Caldimonas thermodepolymerans: one gene and its partner. The protein of the gene in region 1 binds, or shares a complex with, the protein of each later gene. Links are inferred from orthologs where the notes say so. Each region holds a gene or a part of one and is shown on either strand. Other genes may lie near its edges. The genes, in order: mfd and uvrA.

The links.
Region 2: the proteins of mfd (region 1) and uvrA are in contact, whole or in part, in a crystal structure (PDB 4DFC), measured with the Escherichia coli proteins. The link is inferred for Caldimonas thermodepolymerans from one-to-one orthologs.

The regions. Positions count from the first base shown.
Region 1 is NZ_CP064338.1:2,019,443-2,035,270, forward strand. The notes cover bases 5,815-9,763. They hold mfd (transcription-repair coupling factor), read left to right. Parts: upstream 5,815-6,116; coding sequence 6,117-9,563; downstream 9,564-9,763. Other genes in these bases: ispD (2-C-methyl-D-erythritol 4-phosphate cytidylyltransferase), read right to left, coding at 5,815-6,011; serB (phosphoserine phosphatase SerB), read left to right, coding at 9,585-9,763. Outside these bases: IS481_RS09445 (alpha/beta fold hydrolase), read right to left, coding at 1-772; IS481_RS09450 (3-hydroxybutyrate dehydrogenase), read left to right, coding at 857-1,627; IS481_RS09455 (SIMPL domain-containing protein), read right to left, coding at 1,643-2,359; osmolarity response regulator transcription factor OmpR, read left to right, coding at 2,604-3,341; IS481_RS09465 (sensor histidine kinase), read left to right, coding at 3,488-4,822; ispF (2-C-methyl-D-erythritol 2,4-cyclodiphosphate synthase), read right to left, coding at 4,840-5,319; more of ispD, read right to left, coding at 5,319-5,814; more of serB, read left to right, coding at 9,764-10,280; IS481_RS09490 (sigma-54 interaction domain-containing protein), read right to left, coding at 10,299-11,612; IS481_RS09495 (YgaP family membrane protein), read left to right, coding at 11,833-12,024; IS481_RS09500 (MBL fold metallo-hydrolase), read left to right, coding at 12,060-12,944; IS481_RS09505 (bifunctional protein tyrosine phosphatase family protein/NAD(P)/FAD-dependent oxidoreductase), read left to right, coding at 12,988-14,661; IS481_RS09510 (SulP family inorganic anion transporter), read left to right, coding at 14,661-15,828. UniProt on the Escherichia coli protein: Couples transcription and DNA repair by recognizing RNA polymerase (RNAP) stalled at DNA lesions. Mediates ATP-dependent release of RNAP and its truncated transcript from the DNA, and recruitment of nucleotide excision repair machinery to the damaged site.
Region 2 is NZ_CP064338.1:253,592-259,671, reverse strand. What follows is about bases 1,363-4,860. They hold uvrA (excinuclease ABC subunit UvrA), read right to left. Parts: upstream 4,485-4,860; coding sequence 1,563-4,484; downstream 1,363-1,562. Other genes in these bases: IS481_RS01265 (hypothetical protein), read left to right, coding at 4,580-4,860; IS481_RS01275 (2-hydroxychromene-2-carboxylate isomerase), read right to left, coding at 1,363-1,450. Also shown: IS481_RS01280 (nucleotide sugar dehydrogenase), read left to right, coding at 1-772; more of IS481_RS01275, read right to left, coding at 845-1,362; more of IS481_RS01265, read left to right, coding at 4,861-4,987; IS481_RS01260 (hypothetical protein), read left to right, coding at 5,195-5,857; IS481_RS01255 (hypothetical protein), read left to right, coding at 6,047-6,080. UniProt on the Escherichia coli protein: The UvrABC repair system catalyzes the recognition and processing of DNA lesions. UvrA is an ATPase and a DNA-binding protein. A damage recognition complex composed of 2 UvrA and 2 UvrB subunits scans DNA for abnormalities.

The DNA of each region.
Region 1 (15,828 bases):
GTCGCGCCATCTCCTGCACCGTCGCACGCGACAGCAGGTCGGACTCGGCGCCACGGATCACCAGCGTGCGCGCCTTGACCGCCTCGTAGCGCTCCCACAGCAGCGCCTCCAGCGCCTTGCCGGCGCCCGGATCCATGGCCTGGAACGGCACCGCGATGCGCGGGTCGTAATGGGGCACGAAGCCGCTGCCCTGTTCGTCGGCGAGCGGCTTGAGCATCGGGCGGGTCAGCGCCAGCCACTGCTCGCGCGTGTGCGGTCCGAAGCCCTGCGAGATCGACCACATGTAGTCGGCCGCCTCGTCCAGCGTCTCGAAGCGCCGCACCTGCCCGATGTAGGTGCCGATGCGCGCCAGCGCCTGCGGCTCGATGGTCGGGCCGACGTCGTTGAGCACCAGCCGGCGCACCGGGCTGCCCGGCAGCGAGGCCAGGCCCAGCCCGATCAGGCCGCCCATCGAGGTGCCGACCCAGTCCAGCGTCCTGGCGTTGAGCCGCGCCAGCAGCGTGACCATGTCGGCCACGTAGGTGGGGATCTGGTAGCCCATCGGATCGCCCAGCCAGTCCGAGCGGCCGCGGCCGACCACGTCCGGGCACACCACCCGGTATTCGTCGCGCAAGGCCTTGGCCAGGCTGTCGAAGTCACGCCCCTGGCGCGACAGCCCGTGCACGCACACCAGCACCTTGGGATTGGCCGGATCGCCCCATTCCCAGTACGCCATGCGGTGCAGCCCCTGGGGATCCAGGCACTGCACGAAATCGAGGCGGGGCTCGGTCATGTTCGGGGCACCTCACTGGTCAATAATGCGGCAGTCAGCCTGTCGCTCAGTTTCTGTCGCAACGATATCAAAGAGGACTTGCTCATGTTGAAAGGTAAGACGGCTCTCGTGACCGGATCCACCAGCGGCATCGGCCTGGGCATTGCCTGTGCGCTGGCCCGCCAGGGCGCCAACGTGGTGCTCAACGGCTTCGGCGATGCGCAGGCGGCCAAGGCGGAGGTGGCGGCGTTCGGCACGCGCGTCAGCTACCACGGGGCGGACATGAGCCGCCCGGCCGAGATCGAGGACCTGATCCGGCACGCCGAGGCCGAGTTCGGCGGCGTGGACATCCTGGTCAACAACGCCGGCATCCAGCACGTCGCCAACGTGGAGGATTTTCCGGTCGAGAAGTGGGACGCGATCATTGCCATCAACCTGACGTCGGCCTTTCACACCACCCGCCTGGCGCTGCCCGGCATGAAGGCGCGCAACTGGGGCCGGGTGATCAATGTCGCCTCGACCCACGGGCTGGTCGCCTCGGCGCAGAAGTCCGCCTACGTGGCCTCCAAGCACGGCATCATCGGCTTCACCAAGGCCGTGGCGCTGGAGACCGCGACCACCGGGGTCACGGTCAACGCCATCTGCCCGGGCTGGGTGCTGACGCCGCTGGTGCAGAAGCAGGTCGACGCCCGGGCCGCGGCGGGCGGGCTGACCCAGGAGGAAGCCAAGCGCCAGCTGCTGGCCGAAAAGCAGCCCTCGCTGCAGTTCACCACGCCGGAGCAGCTGGGCGAGCTGGCCGTGTTCCTGTGTTCCGAGGCCGCCGCCAACGTGCGCGGCGTGGCCTGGAACATGGACGGCGGCTGGGTGGCGCAGTGAGCGCCGCCCGGCGCCTCAGCGCAGGATCACGCTGCCGCTGACCGTGACGGTCACCGTCGCCTTGCCGGCCTCGACCGGCACGGCGGCGTCCTCGGCGGCGGCCTTGGCGCGCATCATCATCGGCTGCGGCAGGCTGCCGCTGTCGCTGGTCGAGACGTTCACCTCGCGCAGCACGTAGCCGGCAAAGCCGAACTTCTCCGCGTACTCCTGGGCCTTGGCGCGGTAGCGGGCGATGGCCTGGCCGGCCACCTCGCTGGCGTGGCGCTCGCGCGCCTCGCGCGACAGGCTCTGGGTGATGTTGGCGACGCTGACGGTGTTCAGCCGCCCCGCCGTCTGCGCGATCAGCGGCATGTCGCGGCCTTCGAGCACCAGCTCGGCCGTGCCCTGCCAGCCGGTGATGCGGCCCTGCTGGTTGTAGCGCGGGTACAGCGAGAAATTGCCGGTGCGCACGTCCATCTGCCCCGGCGGGGCGTGCTTGCGCGCCTCGGCCAGCGCCGCGTCGATGGCCTGCTTCAGGCCGTCCTGCACCGCCTTGGCTTCCGGGCCCTCGCGGGTGGCGCGCAGCGTGATCGACAGCTGGTCCTTGGGCACTTCCACGCTGGCGCTCGCGTCCAGGCTGACCACGTTCTGCAGGTCCTGCACGAGCGTGACGGCCGGCTGGGCGTTGGCAACGCCGGCGGCCAGGGCCGCGGACAGGGCAAGGGCAGGAGCAATGGCAACGGGAGTCCTCACGGGCAAATCCTTTCCTGATGTGAAAAGCGGGATCGATTGTCATCCGTGAAACGCGCCCCCCGCCCGATCGGGGTCAACCCGCAGGCGGCTTCACCTTTCTTTACCTTGTCCCTGCCGCCCGTCGGGGACCGCTTGCGACCCGGTGCAGGGAGGCGCAAGATTTGTAACAGTTGGTCAGGTCCGGCAGAAATGCTCGGTTGCGCCGCACAAAATCCCGCCTGTTACAAGTTAGGGAGCGCTGCTCATGACATCTCAAACGCCCAATGCCCGCATGGACCGCATCGTGGTCGTCGACGACGACGCCCGCATCCGGGATCTGCTGCGTCGCTACCTCACCCAGGAGGGCTTTGAAGTCCTGCTGGCCGAGGACGCCAAGGCGTTGAACCGCGTGCTGACCCGCGAGACGGTCGACCTGATCGTGCTCGACCTGATGCTGCCCGGCGAGGACGGCCTGTCGATCTGCCGCCGCCTGCGTGCGGCCAACGACGCGACCCCGATCATCATGCTGACGGCCAAGGTCGAGGACGTGGACCGCATCGTCGGCCTGGAAGTCGGTGCAGACGACTACCTGCCCAAGCCGTTCAACCCGCGCGAGCTGCTGGCGCGCATCCATGCGGTGCTGCGGCGCCGCCCGACCCTGGAAGCGCCGGGGGCCCCGGCCAAGGAACCGCAGAGCGTGGTGTTCGGTCCGTTCGAGTTCGACCTGGCGCTGCGCCGCCTGACCAAGGACGGCGAGCCGATGCCGCTGACCACCGGCGAGTTCTCGATGCTCAAGGCCCTGGTGCGCCACCCGCGCCAGCCGCTGTCGCGCGACAAGCTGGCCCAGCTGGCGCGCGGCCGCGAGTTCGAGCCGTTCGACCGCAGCCTGGACGTGCAGATCTCGCGCCTGCGCAAGATGATCGAGCCCGATCCGTCCCAGCCGCGCTACATCCAGACCGTCTGGGGCGTCGGCTACGTGTTCGTGCCGGACGGCACCACCTGAAGCTCGCCGGGTTCCCCGGCCTGACGGCAAGGCGGCCTGCGGGCCGCCTTGCGTTTTGACCGCCCTGCCCCGCCCCTGTTGCTTTCCCCGGCCGCACACCGGCGGCCGGACGGGGCATACTCGCGGGCAGTCGATTTCCCATGTTCATGGCCCGCAAACGCGTCACGCTCAGCCTGTTCTGGCGCACCTTCATCCTGCTTGGCGTCCTGCTGGGCTTCGGCATCTTCGCCTGGGTGCAGACGTTCCGGGCCCTGGAGTTCGAGCCCCGGGCCGTGCAGGCCGCCCAGCAGCTGGCCAGCCTGGTGAACCTCTCGCGCGCGGCGCTGCGCTACGCCGACAGCATCAACCGCGTCACGCTGCTCAAGACCATCTCCGAGCAGGAGTCGATCAAGCTGCAGCCGCGCGAGAAGACCGACCTCTACGAGCCCTTCGAGACCGACCGCTTCACCCGCCGCATCGGGCAGGAGCTGCGCTCGCGGCTGGGGCCGACCACCGTGGTGGCCACCAGCGTCAACGACACGCCGGGCCTGTGGATCGACTTCTCGATCGAGAACGACCGCTACTGGCTGCAGGTCGACCCGGGCCGGGTGCAGGCGGTGGCCGGGCGCACCTGGTTCATCTGGGTCAGCATCGCGCTGCTGGCCACCGTGCTCGGCTCGGCCGGCGTCGCGCGGCTGATCAACCAGCCGCTCAAGCAGCTGTCGTTTGCCGCCAGCCGCATCCGCGAGGGCGAGTACGAGTCGCGCCTGGACGAGGAGACGCTGACCAGCGAGATCCGCGAGGTCAACATGGGCTTCAACCGCATGGCGCGCGAGCTCGCCAAGGTGGAGGAAGACCGTGCCGTGATGCTGGCCGGCATCTCGCACGACCTGCGCACCCCGCTGGCGCGCCTGCGGCTGGAGGTCGAGATGAGCGTCACCGACGAGGAAGCGCGCCGCAACATGGCCGCCGACATCGACCAGCTGGACGCGATCATCGACAAGTTCATGGACTACGCCCGCCCGGGCGAGGTCAAGCTGGTGCCGGTGCACCTGAGCAGCGTCGTGGACCGCGAGATCGCCGCGTTCCGCGACCTGAACCAGATCCGCATCGTCTCGCGCGTGGCGATCGACACCAAGGTGATGGCCGACGAGACCGAACTGGGCCGGGTGCTGGCCAACCTGTTCGAGAACGCGCGGCGCTACGGGCGCTCGCAGGACAGCGGCATCGCCCAGGTGGAGGTGACCTACGCCCGCACCGGCCCCTGGGTGATCATCACCGTGCGCGACCACGGTCCCGGCGTGCCTCCCGAGAAGCTGTCGCAGCTGACCACGCCGTTCTTCCGCGGCGACGCCGCGCGCACCGCGGCCACCGGTGCCGGCCTGGGCCTGGCGGTGGTGGAAAAGACGGTGGCCCGCATGGGCGGCACCTTCGAGCTGGCCAACGCGACCCCGCCCGACACCGGGCTCATCGCCCGCATCCGCCTGAAGAAGGCGCCGTAGCGTCGGCGTGCGCCGCCTCAGACGCGGCGCAGCAGCGCCACCGCGCGCGCCTCGATGGATTCCTGCCGCCCCACCGGGCCGAGCTTCTCGGCCGTCTTGGCCTTCACGTTGACCTGCGCGGGCGTGCAGCCCAGCGCCGCGGCGATGCGCTCGCGCATCGCGGGGATGTGCGGCGCCATCTTGGGCGCCTGGGCGACGATGGTGCTGTCGACGTTGACCAGTTCCCAGCCCTGCTCGCGCACGCGGCGCATCGCCTCGGCCAGCAGCGCGGAGGAATCGGCCCCCTTGAAGCGCTCGTCGGTGTCCGGGAAATGGCGGCCGATGTCCCCGAGGCCCGCCGCACCCAGCACCGCGTCGGTGATCGCATGCAGCAGCGCGTCGGCGTCCGAGTGGCCGAGCAGCCCCAGCGTGTGCGGGATCTCGACGCCGCCCAGGACGAGCTTGCGCCCGGCCACCAGTGCATGGGTGTCCCAGCCTTCCCCGATCCGGATGTCCATCAGCGCGTCCTCAGCAAGCGTTCCGCAAGCGCGAAGTCCTGCGGATAGGTGACCTTGAAGTTCTCCAGCGAGCCGCGCACCAGCCGCGGCGCATGACCCAGCGCCTCGACCGCGGAGGCCTCGTCGGTGACGCTGTCGCCGGCATGCAGCAGGGCCGGGCGCAGCAGGCCCAGGCGGAACATCTGCGGCGTCTGCGCCTGCCACTTGCCGCGCCGGTCCACGGTGGCGGCGACGCGGCCGCCCTCCTCCTGCTTGAGCGTGTCCGGCACCGGCAGCGCCAGCAGGCCGCCGACCTCGTCGTCCAGGCAGGCGTCGATCAGCTCGTCGACCCACTGCGGCTGCAGCAGGCAGCGCGCGGCGTCATGCACCAGCACCCAGTCGTGCGGCTGGGCGCCGCGCTCGACCAGCGCCGCCAGCCCGTTGGCCACCGTCGCGGCGCGCGTGGACCCGCCGACGCGCGCCACCCAGCCAGCGAAGCCGGGCACGGCCTCCTCGAAGCGCGTGTCGTCCGGCGCCAGCACCACCATCACGCCGTCCAGCCGCGACACGGCGGCCAGCGCCTGCAGCGTGTGGGCCACCAGGGCACGCCCGGCCACGCTCGCGTACTGCTTGGGCCCGCCGGCACCGGCACGCTCGCCGGTGCCGGCGCAGGGCACCAGGGCGAATAGGCGCGGGGGCTCGGTGGAATACATCGGGACAGCAGGGGCAACGGAGGGCGGAATTCTATAATTTGGTGTCTGTTTCGCCCCGGGAGGACACCCGCCCGGGGCGATTTGCATTGGTCCCACACCACGCGCATGCACCTTCCCCCCATCGCCCCCGGCAAGCGCCATACCGTGCCGCGCCCGCCAGGCTCTGCCGATGCGCTGCTGCTGGCCACCTTCGCCCGAGAGCAGGCGGCGAACCGGACGCTGACGGCCATCGTGACGGCCGAGCCGGCCGACGCGCAGCGCCTGCACGACGAGCTGGCCTTCTTCGCACCGGAGCTGCGCTGCGCGGTGTTTCCCGACTGGGAGACGCTGCCCTACGACACCTTCTCGCCGCACCAAGACCTGATCTCCGAGCGGCTGGCGACGCTGTGGCGCGTGCGCCAGGGCGAGGTCGACGTGGTGCTGCTGCCGGCCTCAACCGCACTGGTGCGCCTGGCACCGCCCTCCTTCCTCGCGGCCTACACCTTCCACTTCAAGCAGAAGGAGAAGCTGGACGAGGCCTCGCTCAAGGCGCAGCTGACGCTGGCCGGCTACCAGCACGTCAGCCAGGTGGTCTCGCCGGGCGAGTACGCGGTGCGCGGCGGGCTGATCGACCTGTACCCGATGGGCTCGCCGGTGCCGTACCGGGTGGACCTGTTCGGTGACGAGGTGGATTCGATCCGCACCTTCGACCCGGACAGCCAGCGCAGCCTGTACCCGGTGCCGGAGGTGCGCCTGCTGCCCGGGCGCGAGTTCCCGATGGACGAGGACTCGCGCGCGAGATTCCGCGCCCGCTGGCGCGAGCGCATGGAAGGCGACCCGAGCAAGGCGCGCATCTACAAGGACATCGGCAACGGGATCGCCACCGCCGGCATCGAGTACTACCTGCCGCTGTTCTTCGACGAGACGGCCACCATCTTCGAGTACCTGGGCGAGCAGGCGAAGCTGGTGCTGCACGGCGAGATCGACGAAGCGCTCAAGCGCTTCTGGACCGACACGCGCGAGCGCTACCGCTTCCTGAAGCACGACCCGGAGCGCCCCATCCTGCCGCCGGAAGACCTGTTCCTGAAGCCCGAGGACTTCTTCGCGCTGTGCAACGTGCACGCGCAGCTCGCGGTGCGCGGCCAGGGGGCGGTCGACTGGGCCCGCCCGCTGCCGGACCTGAGCGCCGACCGCGGCGCGCCCGAGCCGCTGCGGCGGCTGCAGGCCCATCTGGCCGCGACCCCGCACCGGGTGCTGATCGTCGCCGAGTCGCCCGGCCGCCGCGAGAGCCTGCTCGAGCTGCTGCGCGACAACCGGATCGAGCCGCCTGCGGTCGAGTCGCTGGCCGACTTCCAGTCCGGCGGCGAGAAGTACGCCATCGCGGTGGCGCCGCTGGCCGGGGGCTTCCACTGGGCCACCGGCGACGGCGACGCGCAGGGGCTGCAGTTCGTCACCGAGACCGAGCTGTTCGCCACCGCGCCGACCACGCGCCGGCGCCGCAAGCAGGAGCAGGTCAGCAACGTCGACGCGCTGATCAAGGACCTGTCGGAGCTGAAGGTCGGCGACCCGGTGGTGCACGTCAACCACGGCATCGGCCGCTACCAGGGGCTGCTCAACATCGACCTGGGCGACGGGCCCAGCGAGTTCCTGCACCTGGAGTACGCCGACAAGGCCACGCTGTACGTGCCGGTGGCGCAGCTGCACCTGATCAGCCGCTACACCGGCGTGAGCCCCGAGGAAGCGCCGCTGCACAAGCTGGGTTCCAGCCAGTGGGAGCGCGCCAAGCGCAAGGCCGCCGAACAGGTGCGAGACACCGCGGCCGAGCTGCTCAACCTCTACGCCCGGCGCGCCGCGCGCGAGGGCCACGCGTTCCGCTTCTCCGCGCACGACTACGAGGCGTTCGCCGCCAGCTTCGGCTTCGAGGAGACGCCCGACCAGCGCGCCGCGATCCACGCGGTGATCCAGGACCTGGTCTCGCCGCGGCCGATGGACCGGCTGGTGTGCGGCGACGTGGGCTTCGGCAAGACCGAGGTGGCGCTGCGCGCGGCCTTCGTCGCGGTCACCGGCGGCAAGCAGGTGGCGTTGCTGGCGCCCACCACGCTGCTGGCCGAGCAGCACTACCAGACCATCACCGACCGCTTCGCCAACTGGCCGGTGAAGGTGGCGGAGCTGTCGCGCTTCCGCTCCACCAAGGAGGTCAACGCCGCGCTCAACGGCCTGGCCGCCGGCACGGTGGACATCGTGGTCGGCACGCACAAGCTGCTGTCGCCCGAGGTGAAGTTCGCGCGCCTGGGGCTGCTGATCATCGACGAGGAACACCGCTTCGGCGTGCGCCACAAGGAGGCCATCAAGGCCATGCGCGCCGAGGTCGACGTGCTCACGCTCACGGCCACGCCGATCCCGCGCACGCTGGGCATGGCGCTGGAAGGCCTGCGCGACCTCTCGGTCATCGCCACCGCGCCGCAGCGGCGCCTGGCGATCAAGACCTTCGTGCGCAACGAGACCAGCAGCGTGATCCGCGAGGCGGTGCTGCGCGAGCTGAAGCGCGGCGGGCAGGTCTACTTCCTGCACAACGAGGTCGAGACCATCGAGAACCGGCGCCAGAAGCTGCAGGAGCTGCTGCCCGAGGCGCGCATCGCGGTGGCGCACGGCCAGATGCCCGAACGCGAGCTGGAGCGCGTGATGCGCGACTTCGTCGCGCAGCGCTACAACGTGCTGCTGTGCTCGACCATCATCGAGACCGGCATCGACGTGCCCACGGCCAACACCATCGTCATCAGCCGCGCCGACAAGTTCGGCCTGGCGCAGCTGCACCAGCTGCGCGGCCGCGTCGGCCGCTCGCACCACCAGGCCTATGCCTACCTGCTGGTGCCCGACGTCGAGGGCCTGACCAAGCAGGCCGCGCAGCGGCTGGAGGCGATCCAGAACATGGAGGAGCTGGGCTCGGGCTTCTACCTGGCGATGCACGACCTGGAGATCCGCGGCGCCGGCGAGGTGCTCGGCGAGCACCAGAGCGGCAACATGCAGGAGGTCGGCTTCCAGCTCTACAACGACATGCTGTCCGAGGCGGTGCGCGCGCTCAAGGCCGGCCGCGAGCCGGACCTGCTGTCGCCGCTGTCGGTGACCACCGAGATCAACCTGCACGCCCCGGCCCTGCTGCCAGACAGCTACTGCGGCGACGTGCAGGTGCGGCTGAACCTCTACAAGCGCCTGGCCTCGGCCGAGACCGGCGACCAGATCGACGCGCTGCTGGAGGAAATCACCGACCGCTTCGGCAAGCTGCCGCCGCAGGGCCAGACCCTGTTCGACGTGCACCGCCTGCGGGTGCTGGCCAAGCCGTACGGCGTCGTGAAGATCGACGCGGCGCCGGCGGCCATCCACATCACCTTCCGCCCCAACCCGCCGATCGAGCCGATGCGCATCATCGAGCTGGTGCAGAAGAACCGCCACATCAAGCTGGCGGGCAACGACAAGCTGCGCATCGACAAGGCCACCTCGGACCCAAAGGAGCGCGCCCAGTACATCCGCGACGTGCTGCGCTCGCTGGGCACGCCGGTGGCCCAACCCGCCTGACCCCTGGACCCCGACCGATCCATGCCTACCGACATCGCGCCCGGCCTGACCCTCCGCATCGCCACCCCGACGCTGAAGCTGTCGGACTTCAAGGTGATCGCGTTCGACATGGACTCGACGCTGATCAACATCGAGTGCATCGACGAGATCGCCGACGCGGTGGGCAGGAAGGCCGAGGTGGCCGCCATCACCGAAGCGGCCATGCGCGGCGAGATCGCCGACTTCAAGGACAGCCTGCGCCGCCGCGTCGCCCTGCTGGCCGGCGTGCCCTACGCCGCGCTGCAGGAGGTCTACGACCAGCGCCTGCGGCTGAACCCCGGCGCGCCCGAACTGCTGGCAGCCTGCCGCGCCGCGGGCCTGGCCACGCTGCTGGTCTCCGGTGGCTTCACCTTCTTCGCCGAGCGGGTGCGCGAGCGCCTGGGCATCGACGTCGCGCACGCCAACGTGCTGGAGGTGGTCGACGGCCGCCTGACCGGCAAGGTGCTGGGCGACATCGTCGACGGCGAGGCCAAGAAGCGCCACCTGCTGGAGCTGTGCCGCCAGGTCGGCTGCCCGCCGACCGCCGCGATCGCAGTCGGCGACGGTGCCAACGACCTGCCGATGATGGGTGCAGCAGGCTTGAGCGTGGCCTACCACGCCAAGCCCCGGGTGCGCGAGCAGGCGATGGTCGCGATCAACGAAGGCGGGCTGGACCGGCTGCTCGAAGTGCTGCGCTGAGGCGCCGCACGCCGCCCGCTACAGCCCCAGCGCCTTCAGGCGGCGGTACAGGGTGCGCTCGCTCCAGCCGAGGTGCGCCGCCAGTTCGCGCCGCGTGCCCGGGAACGTCGCCGCCAGCCGGCGCAGCTCGGCCGGTTGCCAGCGCGCCGTGACCGGCCCCGTCGCCACGCGGGCATCGGGTGCGAACGCCCCCGCCTCTCCCAGCCCCGCCGGCAGGTGCTCCGGCCGGATCACGCCGTCGTCGGCCAGCAGCCGCGCGCGGTCCAGCACGTTGCGCAGCTCCCGCAGGTTGCCCGGCCAGTCGTGCGCCTGCAGGCGCTGCAGGGCCTGCGGCGTCAGCTGCACCGGACGGCCGCCCCCGCCGCGCCGCAGAAAGGTCTCGGCCAGCAGCGGGATGTCCTCGCGCCGCTCGCGCAACGCGGGCAGGTGGATCGGGAACGCGCTGATGCGGTAGTAGAGGTCCTGCCGGAAACGCCCTTCGGCGACCATCTGCGCCAGCGGCTTGTGGGTCGCCGCCACCAGGCGGAAATCGGCCTGCCGGGTTTCGACCGAACCGACGCGGCGGAAGGTGCCGGTCTCGATCAGGCGCAGCAGCTTGACCTGCATCGCCAGCGGCACGTCGCCCATCTCGTCGAGGAACAGCGTGCCGCCGGCGGCGGTTTCCACCAGCCCCTGCTTGCGGGTCGTCGCGCCGGTGAAGGCCCCCTTCTCGTAGCCGAACAGCTCGCTCTCGAACAGCGTCTCGGTCAACCCCGAGCAGTCCACCACCACGAACGGCCCTTGCGCCCGCGGGCTGGCCTCGTGGACGGCTCGGGCGAACAGCTCCTTGCCGGTGCCGGACTCGCCGAGCAGCAACACCGGCAGGGTCGAGGGTGCCACGCGCTGCAGTGCCTCCAGCGCCGCGTTGAACGCCGCGGAACGCCCGACCAGGCGGTCGCCGCTGGCGCGCGGCGTGGCACTGCGCACGGTGGACAGCCGCTCGACGTAGGCGAGGATGCCGCCACGCCGGTCGAGGATGGGCCGCAGTTCGACATCGACATGCTCCGGCCCGCGCGGCGTGTGGTGGATGTGCAGGACCCGGTCCGGCCCCAAGGATTCCGCGGCGCGCTTCATCGGGCAATGCTCGCCGACCTGGTCGCAGGGCACGGCATAGCCGTGCGAGACGCGGTAGCACTTTTCCCCGAGGTGGGCCCGGTCGGCGCTGCCGAACTGGCGTCGGTACGCGGTGTTCGCGGCCAGGATGCGGTAGTCTGGGTCGAGCACGATCATCGGCTCGGTCTCGTGCTCGAGGAAGGACAGCAGGGGGTGGAGTTCGGGGGCGTCGGTGTCCATTGCGCCCATTGTCGGCCAGCCCGCCGCCACTGCCAATCGTGGCAGCCAGACTGCCACGTCACTGCCATGCGGCAGCGACGGTGCGCCCGGCAGCCTCCGCCCATCCCCAGCCCCCAGGAAAAACTCCTTCGGGGACAAGCACTTGCATGCCGGCCCCCACCCCATGCCGACTGGCATGCCTTTTGATAAGTCCGGGCACTTTCACCGAACGGAGGACCACATGAGCCGCAACGAAGGCACGTTCGACCGCACCCTGCGCGTGATCGCAGGCCTCGCCCTGATTGCCCTGGCCGCCACCGGCACCGTCGGCTGGTGGGGCTACCTCGGCGTCGTCCCGCTGCTGACCGGCATCGCCGGCTACTGCCCGCTCTACACCCTCCTGGGCATCAACACCTGCTCGCGCAAGCGCTGACCCCTACAGACAACGACGTACCGAAGGAGCACCCCGTGTCCCAACCCTCGCGCCTGTTCGTCGAAGGTCATTTCGACCCCGCCACCTGGACCATCAGTTACATCGTGATGGACCGCTCCACCCGCGACTGTGCGCTGATCGACAGCGTGCTCGACTACGACCCCAAGTCGGGCCGCACCTCGACCGACTCGGCCGACCGGCTGATCAAGCGGGTCCACGAGCTGGAGGGCCGGCTGCAGTGGATCCTCGAGACCCACGTGCATGCCGACCATCTCTCGGCCGCCCCCTACCTGCAGCAGCACCTGGGCGGCAAGCTCGGCATCGGCTGGAACATCACCACCGTGCAGGACGTGTTCGGCAAGCTGTTCAACGCCGGCCCCGAGTTCGCGCGCGACGGCAGCCAGTTCGACCACCTGTTCCACGACGAGGAACCGTTTTGCATCGGCACGCTGGAAGCGCGCGCGCTCTACACCCCGGGGCACACACCGGCCTGCATGACCTATGTCGTGAGCGACGGCGACGAGCATGCCGCCTTCGTCGGCGACACGCTGTTCATGCCGGACTACGGCACCGCGCGCTGCGACTTCCCCGGCGGCGACGCGCACACGCTGTACCGCTCGATCCGCAAGGTGCTGAGCCTGCCGCCGCAGACCAGGCTCTACATGTGCCACGACTACCAGCCCGGCGGGCGCGAGCTGCGCTACGTCAGCACCGTGGCCGAGCAACGCGCGCACAACATCCATGTCCACGACGGCATCGGCGAGGACGAGTTCGTCGCGATGCGCACCGCGCGCGATGCCACGCTGGCCATGCCCGTGCTGATCCTGCCGTCGGTACAGGTCAACATGCGCGCCGGCCACCTGCCCGAGCCCGAGGACAACGGCACGCGCTACCTGAAGATCCCGCTCAACGCCCTCTGAGCCGAGCCCACCACACACAACGAGACGACCGAAGAGAACGTCCATGGACATCCGCCGGCTGAGCCCCGAGCTCTCGGTGTCCCCGCAGATCCGCGCCGAGGACGTGCGCGCGATCGCCGAAGCGGGATACCGCACCCTGATCTGCAACCGCCCCGACGGCGAAGGCAACGACCAGCCGCTGTTCCGCGAGATCGCCGAACGCGCCCGCGAACAGGGGCTGGAAGCCCACTACCTGCCGGTGGAGTCCGGCAAGGTCACCGACGAACAGGCGCGCGAGTTCGGCGCGTTGCTGGCCCGCGCGCCCAAGCCGGTGCTGGCCTGGTGCCGCACCGGCACGCGCTCGACCACGCTGTGGGCGCTGTCGCAGGCGCAGGCCGGTGCCCTGTCGCTGCCGCAGATCGTCGAACAGGCGTCCCAGGCCGGCTACGACCTCCAGGGTGTGGTGCGGCGCATCGCCAACGGCGGGCGCACCGCGCTGGACACGGTCGACGCACGGCATGACGTGGTCATCGTCGGCGGCGGCGCGGCCGGCATCGCGGTCGCCTCCAGCCTGCTGGCGCGCGCCCCGTCGCTGGACATCGCGATCATCGACCCGGCGGACGTGCACTACTACCAGCCGGGCTGGACGCTGGTCGGCGCAGGCGTCTTCGACCCGCGCACCACCGCGCGCACCATGGCCTCGGTGCTGCCGCGCGGCGTGCACTGGATCAAGGCCGCGGTCGCGGCGTTCGAGCCGGAACAGGACCTGGTGATCCTCGACGGCTGCCGCGTGGTCGCCTACCAGCAGCTCGTCGTCTGCCCGGGCCTGAAGCTCGACTGGCATGCGATCGAGGGCCTGCCCGGGACGCTCGGCCGCCACGGCGTGACCTCCAACTACCGCTACGACCTCGCCCCCTACACCTGGCAGCTGGTGCGCGAGCTGCGCGGCGGCCGCGCCGTGTTCACCCAGCCGCCGATGCCGATCAAGTGCGCCGGCGCCCCGCAGAAGGCGATGTACCTGTCGGCCGACCACTGGCGGCGCAGCGGCGTGCTGCGGGACATCGACATCCAGTTCTGCACCGCCGGGGCGGTGCTGTTCGGCGTACCCGACTACGTGCCGACCCTGATGGAATACGTCCAGGCCTACGGCATCCACCTCGACTTCGGCGAGACCCTGGTCGCGGTCGACGGGCCGGCGCGCAAGGCGGTGTTCAACGCCGCCCAGCCCGACGGCAGCAGCCGCGAGGTGGTGCGCGAGTTCGACCTGCTGCACGTGGTGCCGCCGCAGAAGGCGCCGGACTTCATCCGCGTCAGCCCGCTGGCCGACGCGACCGGCTGGCTGGACCTGGATCCGGCCACGCTGCGGCACAAGCGCTACGCCAACATCTTCGGCCTGGGCGACGTCGGCAACACCAGCAACGCCAAGACCGCGGCGGCGGCGCGCAAGCAGGCGCCGGTGGTCGCGCACAACGTGCTGGCCGCACGCGGCGCGGTGCGCGGCGAGGCGCACTACGACGGCTACGGCTCCTGCCCGCTGACGGTGGAGCGCGGCAGGATCGTGCTCGCCGAGTTCCTCTACGGCGGCAAGCTCGCACCCAGCTTCCCGTCCTGGCTGATCGACGGCCGCCGCCCGTCGCGCCTGGCGTGGTACCTGAAGGAGCGCATCCTGCCGCCGCTGTACTGGCAAGCCATGCTCAAGGGCCGCGAATGGATGGCGCAACCCGAGCTGGTGGCCTGATGGCCCGCTGGCTGCCCATCCTCGCCTGGAGCCGCCGGTACGACCGCGCCACGCTGGCGCAGGACCTGCTCGCCGCCGTCATCGTGACGGTGATGCTGATCCCGCAGAGCCTCGCCTACGCGCTGCTCGCCGGGCTGCCGCCCGAAGCCGGCCTGTACGCCAGCATCGCGCCGCTGGTGGTCTACGCGGTGCTCGGCACCAGCAGCGTGCTGGCGGTCGGGCCGGTGGCCGTGGTCTCGCTGATGACCGCGGCCGCGGTCGGCCAGGTGGCCGCCAGCGGCACCGCAGGCTACGCGGCCGCCGCGGTGGTGCTCGCCGCGCTGTCCGGCGTGATCCTGCTCGTGATGGGGCTGCTGCGCCTGGGCTTCCTCGCGCACTTCCTCAGCCATCCGGTGGTGGCCGGGTTCGTGGCCGCCTCGGGCATCCTGATCGCCGCCAGCCAGCTCAAGACACTGATGGGCGTGCGCGCCGACGGCCAGACGCTGGTCGAGCTGCTGCCCGCGCTGTGGCGCGCGGCCCCCGAGACCCACCAGCCGACGCTGGCCGTGGGCCTGGCCGCCCTGCTGTTCCTGCAGTGGGTGCGCCGGGGGCTGAAACCCTGGCTGCTGCGCCTGGGGGTGTCCCCGCTGGCGGCCGACATGCTCGCCAAGACCGGGCCGGTCGCCGCCATCGTGGTCACCACCGCCCTCACCTGGCGGCTGGGCTGGCACGAGCAGGGGCTGCGCATCGTCGGCCACGTGCCGCAGGGCCTGCCGCCGTGGACCGTGCCGGCCTGGGATGCCCCGCTGTGGCGCCAGCTGGCCGTGCCGGCGCTGCTGATCAGCGTGGTCGGGTTCGTCGAGTCGGTGTCGGTCGGCCAGACCCTGGCCGCGCGCCGGCGCCAGCGCATCGAGCCGGACCAGGAACTCGTCGCGCTGGGCGCGGCCAACCTGTCTGCCGCATTCACCGGCGGCTTTCCGGTCACGGGCGGCTTCGCGCGCTCGGTAGTGAACTTCGACGCCGGCGCCCGCACGCCGGCCGCAGGGGCGTACACGGCCGTGGGCATCGTGCTCGCATCGCTGCTGCTGACCCCGACGCTGTACTACCTGCCGCAGGCCACGCTGGCGGCGACCATCGTCGTGGCCGTGCTGTCGCTGGTCGACCTGGGCATCTTCGGGCGCACCTGGC
Region 2 (6,080 bases), 1.8 Mb from region 1 along the record:
CGACAACCTGATCTTCTCGCCGGAATTCCTGCGCGAGGGCAAGGCGCTGTACGACAACCTGCACCCCTCGCGCATCGTGGTGGGCGAGCGTTCGGAGCGCGGGCAGGCCTTCGCCGACCTGCTGCGCGAAGGCGCGCTGCGCAAGGACGTGCCCGTCCTGCTGACGGACAACACCGAGGCCGAGGCGATCAAGCTGTTCGCGAACACCTACCTCGCGATGCGGGTGGCCTACTTCAACGAGCTGGACACCTACGCCGCCATCCACGGGCTAGACTCGCGCCAGATCATCGAGGGCGTCTGCCTGGACCCGCGCATCGGCGGCCACTACAACAACCCCTCGTTCGGCTACGGCGGCTACTGCCTGCCCAAGGACACCAAGCAGCTGCTGGCCAACTACAAGGACGTCCCGCAGAACCTGATCCGGGCCATCGTGGAGTCCAACACCACGCGCATGGACTTCGTGGCCGAGGACGTGCTGCGCCGGCAACCGAAGGTCGTGGGCATCTACCGCCTGATCATGAAGGCAGGCAGCGACAACTTCCGCGCCAGCAGCATCCAGGGCGTGATGAAGCGGCTGAAGGCCCGGGGCGTGGAACTGGTCGTTTACGAACCGGTCTTGAAGGAAGACGCCTTCGACGGCTCACGGCTCATCCGCGACCTGGCCGAGTTCAAGCAGCTCGCCGACGTGATCGTGGCGAACCGGCGCACGCCCGAGCTGGACGACGTGGCCGACAAGGTCTACACGCGGGACCTGTTCGGCAGGGACAGCTGAACCCTCCGGTCGCCGCTGCGCTGCAGGCCGGCGGGGGTTTTCGACGGCGATGACGGCCGGTTCCCAGCAGGCTCAGCCCTTCGCCAGCCGCCGCTCGACGAAGTCCAGCCGGTCCTGGCCCCAGAACAGCTCGCCTTCGATGACGTAGGTCGGCGCGCCGAAGACGCCGGCCTCGATCGCCAGTTCGGTGTCGAGTTCGTAGCGCTCGTGCGCGGCCTGGCTGTGCGCGTCCTCGATGCGCGAGGCGGGCAGCCCGGTCTCGGCCAGCAGCGCGACCAGCACCGCCTCGTCGGCGATGTTGCGTTCCTCGACCCACACGGCGCGCATGACGGCGCCGGCGATCTTCATCGCGGCCTCGGTGCCGTCCTTCATGTCCACCGCGATGATGAGCTTGGCCGCGTCGTCGCCGTTGACCGGGAAGAAGCGCGGCTCGACGTTGATCGGCAGGCCGAGATATTCGCCGAAGCGGCGCAGCTCGAGCAGCCGGTAGGCCTGGCGCTGCGGCGCGCGCTTGTTCAGCGGCACGCCGCCGGAGACCGGAAACACCTTGCCCCCGAGGTCCACCGGACGCACGCGCAGCGTCGCGCCGTACTTGCGGACCAGGTTCCAGAAGCGCTCGTGGCCCAGGTAGGCATACGGCGACTGCGGCGCAAAGTAGTAATCGACTGCAAGGCTCACAGGCAGGCTCCCTTCTTGCTGCGGCGCAGTCTAGCCCCGTTGCGCGCGCCTTGCCGGCGCGGCCGGATTGCCCGGGCCCCCCGGGAAAACCCGCTTGCCCGGGACGGGCAGCTCACTCCTGCAGCAGCGGGCGCAGGTAGCGGCCGGTGTAGCTGCGCTCGCAGGCGGCGACCTCTTCCGGCGTGCCGGTGACCACCACCGTGCCGCCGCCCGCGCCGCCCTCGGGGCCCATGTCGACGATCCAGTCGGCGGTCTTGATGACGTCCAGGTTGTGCTCGATCACGACGATGGTGTTGCCGTGGTCGCGCAGCTGGTGCAGCACGCGCAGCAGCAGCTCGATGTCGTGGAAATGCAGGCCGGTGGTGGGCTCGTCGAGGATGTACAGCGTGCGGCCGGTGTCGCGCTTGGACAGCTCCAGCGCCAGCTTCACCCGCTGCGCCTCGCCGCCCGAGAGCGTGGTCGCGCTCTGGCCCAGGCGGATGTAGCCCAGGCCCACGTCGATCAGCGTCTGCAGCTTGCGCGCGATCGCCGGCACGGCACTGAAGAACTCGCGCGCGTCCTCGACCGTCATGTCGAGCACTTCGCTGATGTTCTTGCCCTTGTACAGCACCTCCAGCGTCTCGCGGTTGTAGCGCTTGCCGTGGCAGACGTCGCAGGGCACGTAGACGTCGGGCAGGAAGTGCATCTCGACCTTGAGCACGCCGTCGCCCTGGCAGGCCTCGCAGCGGCCGCCCGCGACGTTGAAGCTGAAGCGCCCGGCGCCGTAGCCGCGCTCGCGCGCGGTGGGCACCTCGGCAAACAGCTCGCGGATCGGCGTGAACAGCCCCGTGTAGGTGGCCGGGTTGGAGCGCGGCGTGCGGCCGATGGGTGACTGGTCGACGTTGATGACCTTGTCGAAGGCGTCCAGTCCCTCGATGTCGTCGTGCGGCGCGGGCTCGAGGTGGCTCTGGTAGAGCTTGCGCGCCACCGCCGCGTAGAGCGTGTCGTTGACCAGCGTGGACTTGCCCGAGCCCGAGACGCCCGTCACGCAGGTGAACAGGCCGACGGGGATCTCGACCGTGACGCCCTTGAGGTTGTTGCCGCGCGCGTTGACGATCTTCAGCGTGCGCGGGTCGGTGGTGTCCTGCAGGCGGTGCCGCTTCCCGGGCACGGCGATCTTCAGCGTGCGCGCGAGGTAGCGGCCCGTGAGCGACGCCTCGTTGCGCGCGATCTCGTCCGGCGTGCCCTGCGCGACCACCTGGCCGCCGTGCGCGCCGGCGCCCGGGCCCATGTCGATCACGTGGTCGGCGGCACGGATCATGTCCTCGTCGTGCTCGACCACCAGCACCGAGTTGCCCAGGTTGCGCAGGTGCTTGAGCGTGCCGATCAGGCGGTCGTTGTCGCGCTGGTGCAGGCCGATGCTGGGTTCGTCCAGCACGTACATCACGCCGGTCAGGCCCGAGCCGATCTGGCTGGCCAGCCGGATGCGCTGCGCCTCGCCGCCCGAGAGCGTGTCGGCGCTGCGGTCCAGGCTCAGGTAGTCGAGCCCGACGTTGTTCAGGAAGCTCAGCCGCGCGCGGATCTCGCGCACCACCTTGTCGGCGATCTCGGCCTTGGCGCCCCTGAGCTGCAGCTGCTCGAAGTAGCGCTGCGCCTCGCGCAGGGTCGCGCGCGAGATCTCGTAGATCGGCGTGCCCTGCTGGGTGTCGCCGTCGACCAGCTTCACGAAGCGGGCCTCGCGGCGCAGCCGCGTGCCCTGGCATTCCGGGCAGGGGCGCGCGGCCTGGTAGCGCGCCAGCTCCTCGCGCACCGCGACCGAGTCGGTCTCGCGGAAGCGCCGCTCGAAGTTGGGGATGATGCCCTCGAAGGGGTGCCAGCGCTTGACGGTGCGCTTGCGCCCGCCGGTGCCCTCGGCCTGGTAGACGAACTCGATCTCCTCGCTGCCGGAGCCGTACAGCAGCACCTGCCGGGCCTGCTCGGGCAGTTCCTCGAACGGCAGGTCGATGTCGAAGCCGTAGTGGCGCGCGACGCTCTCGAGCATCGAGAAGGTGTAGGCGTTGCGGCGGTCCCAGCCCTTGACCGCGCCGCTGGCCAGGCTCAGCGACGGGAAGGCGACCACGCGCTCGGGGTCGAACACCGTCACCTCGCCCAGGCCGTCACAGGCCGGGCAGGCGCCCACCGGCGAGTTGAACGAGAACAGGCGCGGCTCCAGCTCGGCCAGCGAGTAGGTGCACGCCGGACAGGCGAACTTGCTGGAGAACAGGTGCTCGCGCCCGCTGTCCATCTCCAGCGCGATCGCGCGCCCGTCGGCGATGCGCAGCGCCGCCTCGAAGCTCTCGGCCAGGCGCTGCTGCATGTCCGGGCGCACCTTGAGGCGGTCGACCACCACGTCGATGTCGTGCTTCTCGGTCTTCTTCAGCGCGGGCACGTCGGCCGCCTCGTAGACCGTGCCGTCGATGCGGAAGCGCACGTAGCCCTTGGCCTGCATGTCGTGGAACAGCTCGACGTGCTCGCCCTTGCGGTCGCGCACCACGGGCGCGAGGATCATCAGCCGCGTCTCGGCCGGCAGGGCCAGCACCGCGTCGACCATCTGGCTGACGCTCTGCGCTTCCAGCGGCAGGTCGTGCTCGGGGCAGAACGGGGTGCCGGCGCGCGCGTACAGCAGGCGCAGGTAGTCGTGGATCTCGGTGACCGTGCCAACGGTGGAGCGCGGGTTGTGGCTGGTGGCCTTCTGCTCGATCGAGATCGCCGGGCTCAGGCCCTCGATGACGTCCACGTCCGGCTTGTCCATCAGCTCGAGGAACTGCCGCGCGTAGGCCGACAGGCTTTCGACGTAGCGCCTCTGCCCCTCGGCATAGAGCGTGTCGAAGGCCAGCGACGACTTGCCCGAGCCGGACAGCCCGGTGATCACCACCAGCTGGTGGCGCGGGATGTCGATGTCGATGTTCTTCAGGTTGTGGGTGCGCGCGCCGCGCACGCGGATCTGCGGGCTCTCGGGCTGCACGGGCTGCGAGGCGGCGAGGGACGGCAGGTCGGGGGTAGGTCGCGCGGACATGCGGGAACGGCCTGGGATCGAACGGGAAAACCCACCATCATAGTGATGATGGCCGGCGCGCATCCAGCGCGGCAGAACCGCGTAGCATCGCGGGCATGCGCACCGACCGCCGTTTCCCTGCAAGTCGCATGCACGCCGCGGCCCTGGCCGCCGCCCTCATCCTCGCCGGCTGCGGCGGGGGCGTCTACTGGAGCATCGGTGGCGACGACGAGCCCGACGTCGAGCTCGCCGCGCAGCCCGAGGTGGTGCGCTCCGGCGAGACGCTGGAGCTGCAGGCCGGCGCCAGCGGCGGCGTCGGCAGCGTGGTCGAGGTGCGCTTCTACCGGGTCGACGACAACGGCGCGCGCGTGCTGCTTGGCTCGGACCTCGACCGGCCGTTTCGCCTGACCGTGCGCGCGCCGACCGTGACCGAGCCCACCGCGGTGCGGTACCAGGCCCGCGCCTGGGACGAATGGGGCAACCGCGGCCAGAGCCCGACGGTCACCGTGACGGTGCAGCCGTAAGCCGGCACCGCCCCGCGCGGGTGCGCCCGCCGGCGCCCGCCCCGCCGTGATTCGCCCCCAGGCCTCGCGGCCGCCCCCTGTCGGCCGCGTACAACACCTGCACGGGAATGTTCATTTCTTCCTCGCGGCCAGTGCGGTGGACTCTGTAAAGTTCTGACACATTTTGTTTCGTTATTCACAAACTCGTCCTGCCTTTCGGAGCCCTCCATGCCCGTCCGCACTGTCCTGTCCCCGGCCCTGGCGGCCGCCGCCCTGGCGTTCAGCACGGCCTCCCATGCCGGTGAGGTGTACGGCAACATCGGCCTGCCCGGCCTGATGATCGGCTATGCCCACGCGGTCAACGACCGCCTGACGCTGCGTGCCGACGTGGCCAGCATCGGCTCGATCAGCGCCGACGGACGCGAGGAAGGCATCGAGTACGACGGCAAGGCGCGCCTGAACCGCGCCGGCCTGTTCGCCGACTGGTTCGTGTTCGGCTCGGGCGGCTTCCGCCTGACCGGCGGCATCACCATCAACGACATGCGCATCAACCTGCGCGCCCAGGGCAGCGGCCAGACCGTGCACATCGGCGACACCGACTACGTGCTGTCGGCCGACGACCGCCTGGACGTGCGCGTCAAGTTTCCGACCGTCACGCCGTACATCGGCATCGGCTGGGGCCACCAGCCGCAAGGCACCGGCTGGGGCTTCGTGGCCGACCTGGGCGCCTCGATCGGCAAGGCCAAGGTGCGCGGCAAGGCCACCGGCCCGACGCTGGACAACCCCGCGGCGCAGGAAGACTTCCGCAAGGAACTGGACGAGCTGCGCGACGGGGTCGGCAAGGTCCGCTTCGTGCCGCAGCTGAGCATCGGCGTCAGCTACCGCTTCTGATCTCCCGCGCAGCGCCCGCGCGCGCCTGCACGGGGCCGGGTTCACGCCACCCGGGCCCGGTGTCGTTCCGGCCGGCGGCCAGGGCCCCGGGCGCGCCAGGGCCATGCCGGGGCGTGGACAATCCGTCGCATGTGGAACGACCACGAGGGTGGAGAAGGAGCCGGGCCCGAGGGTGGGACAATCCGTCGCATGTGGAACGACCTCCCGCCCCCGCTGGCCGCCG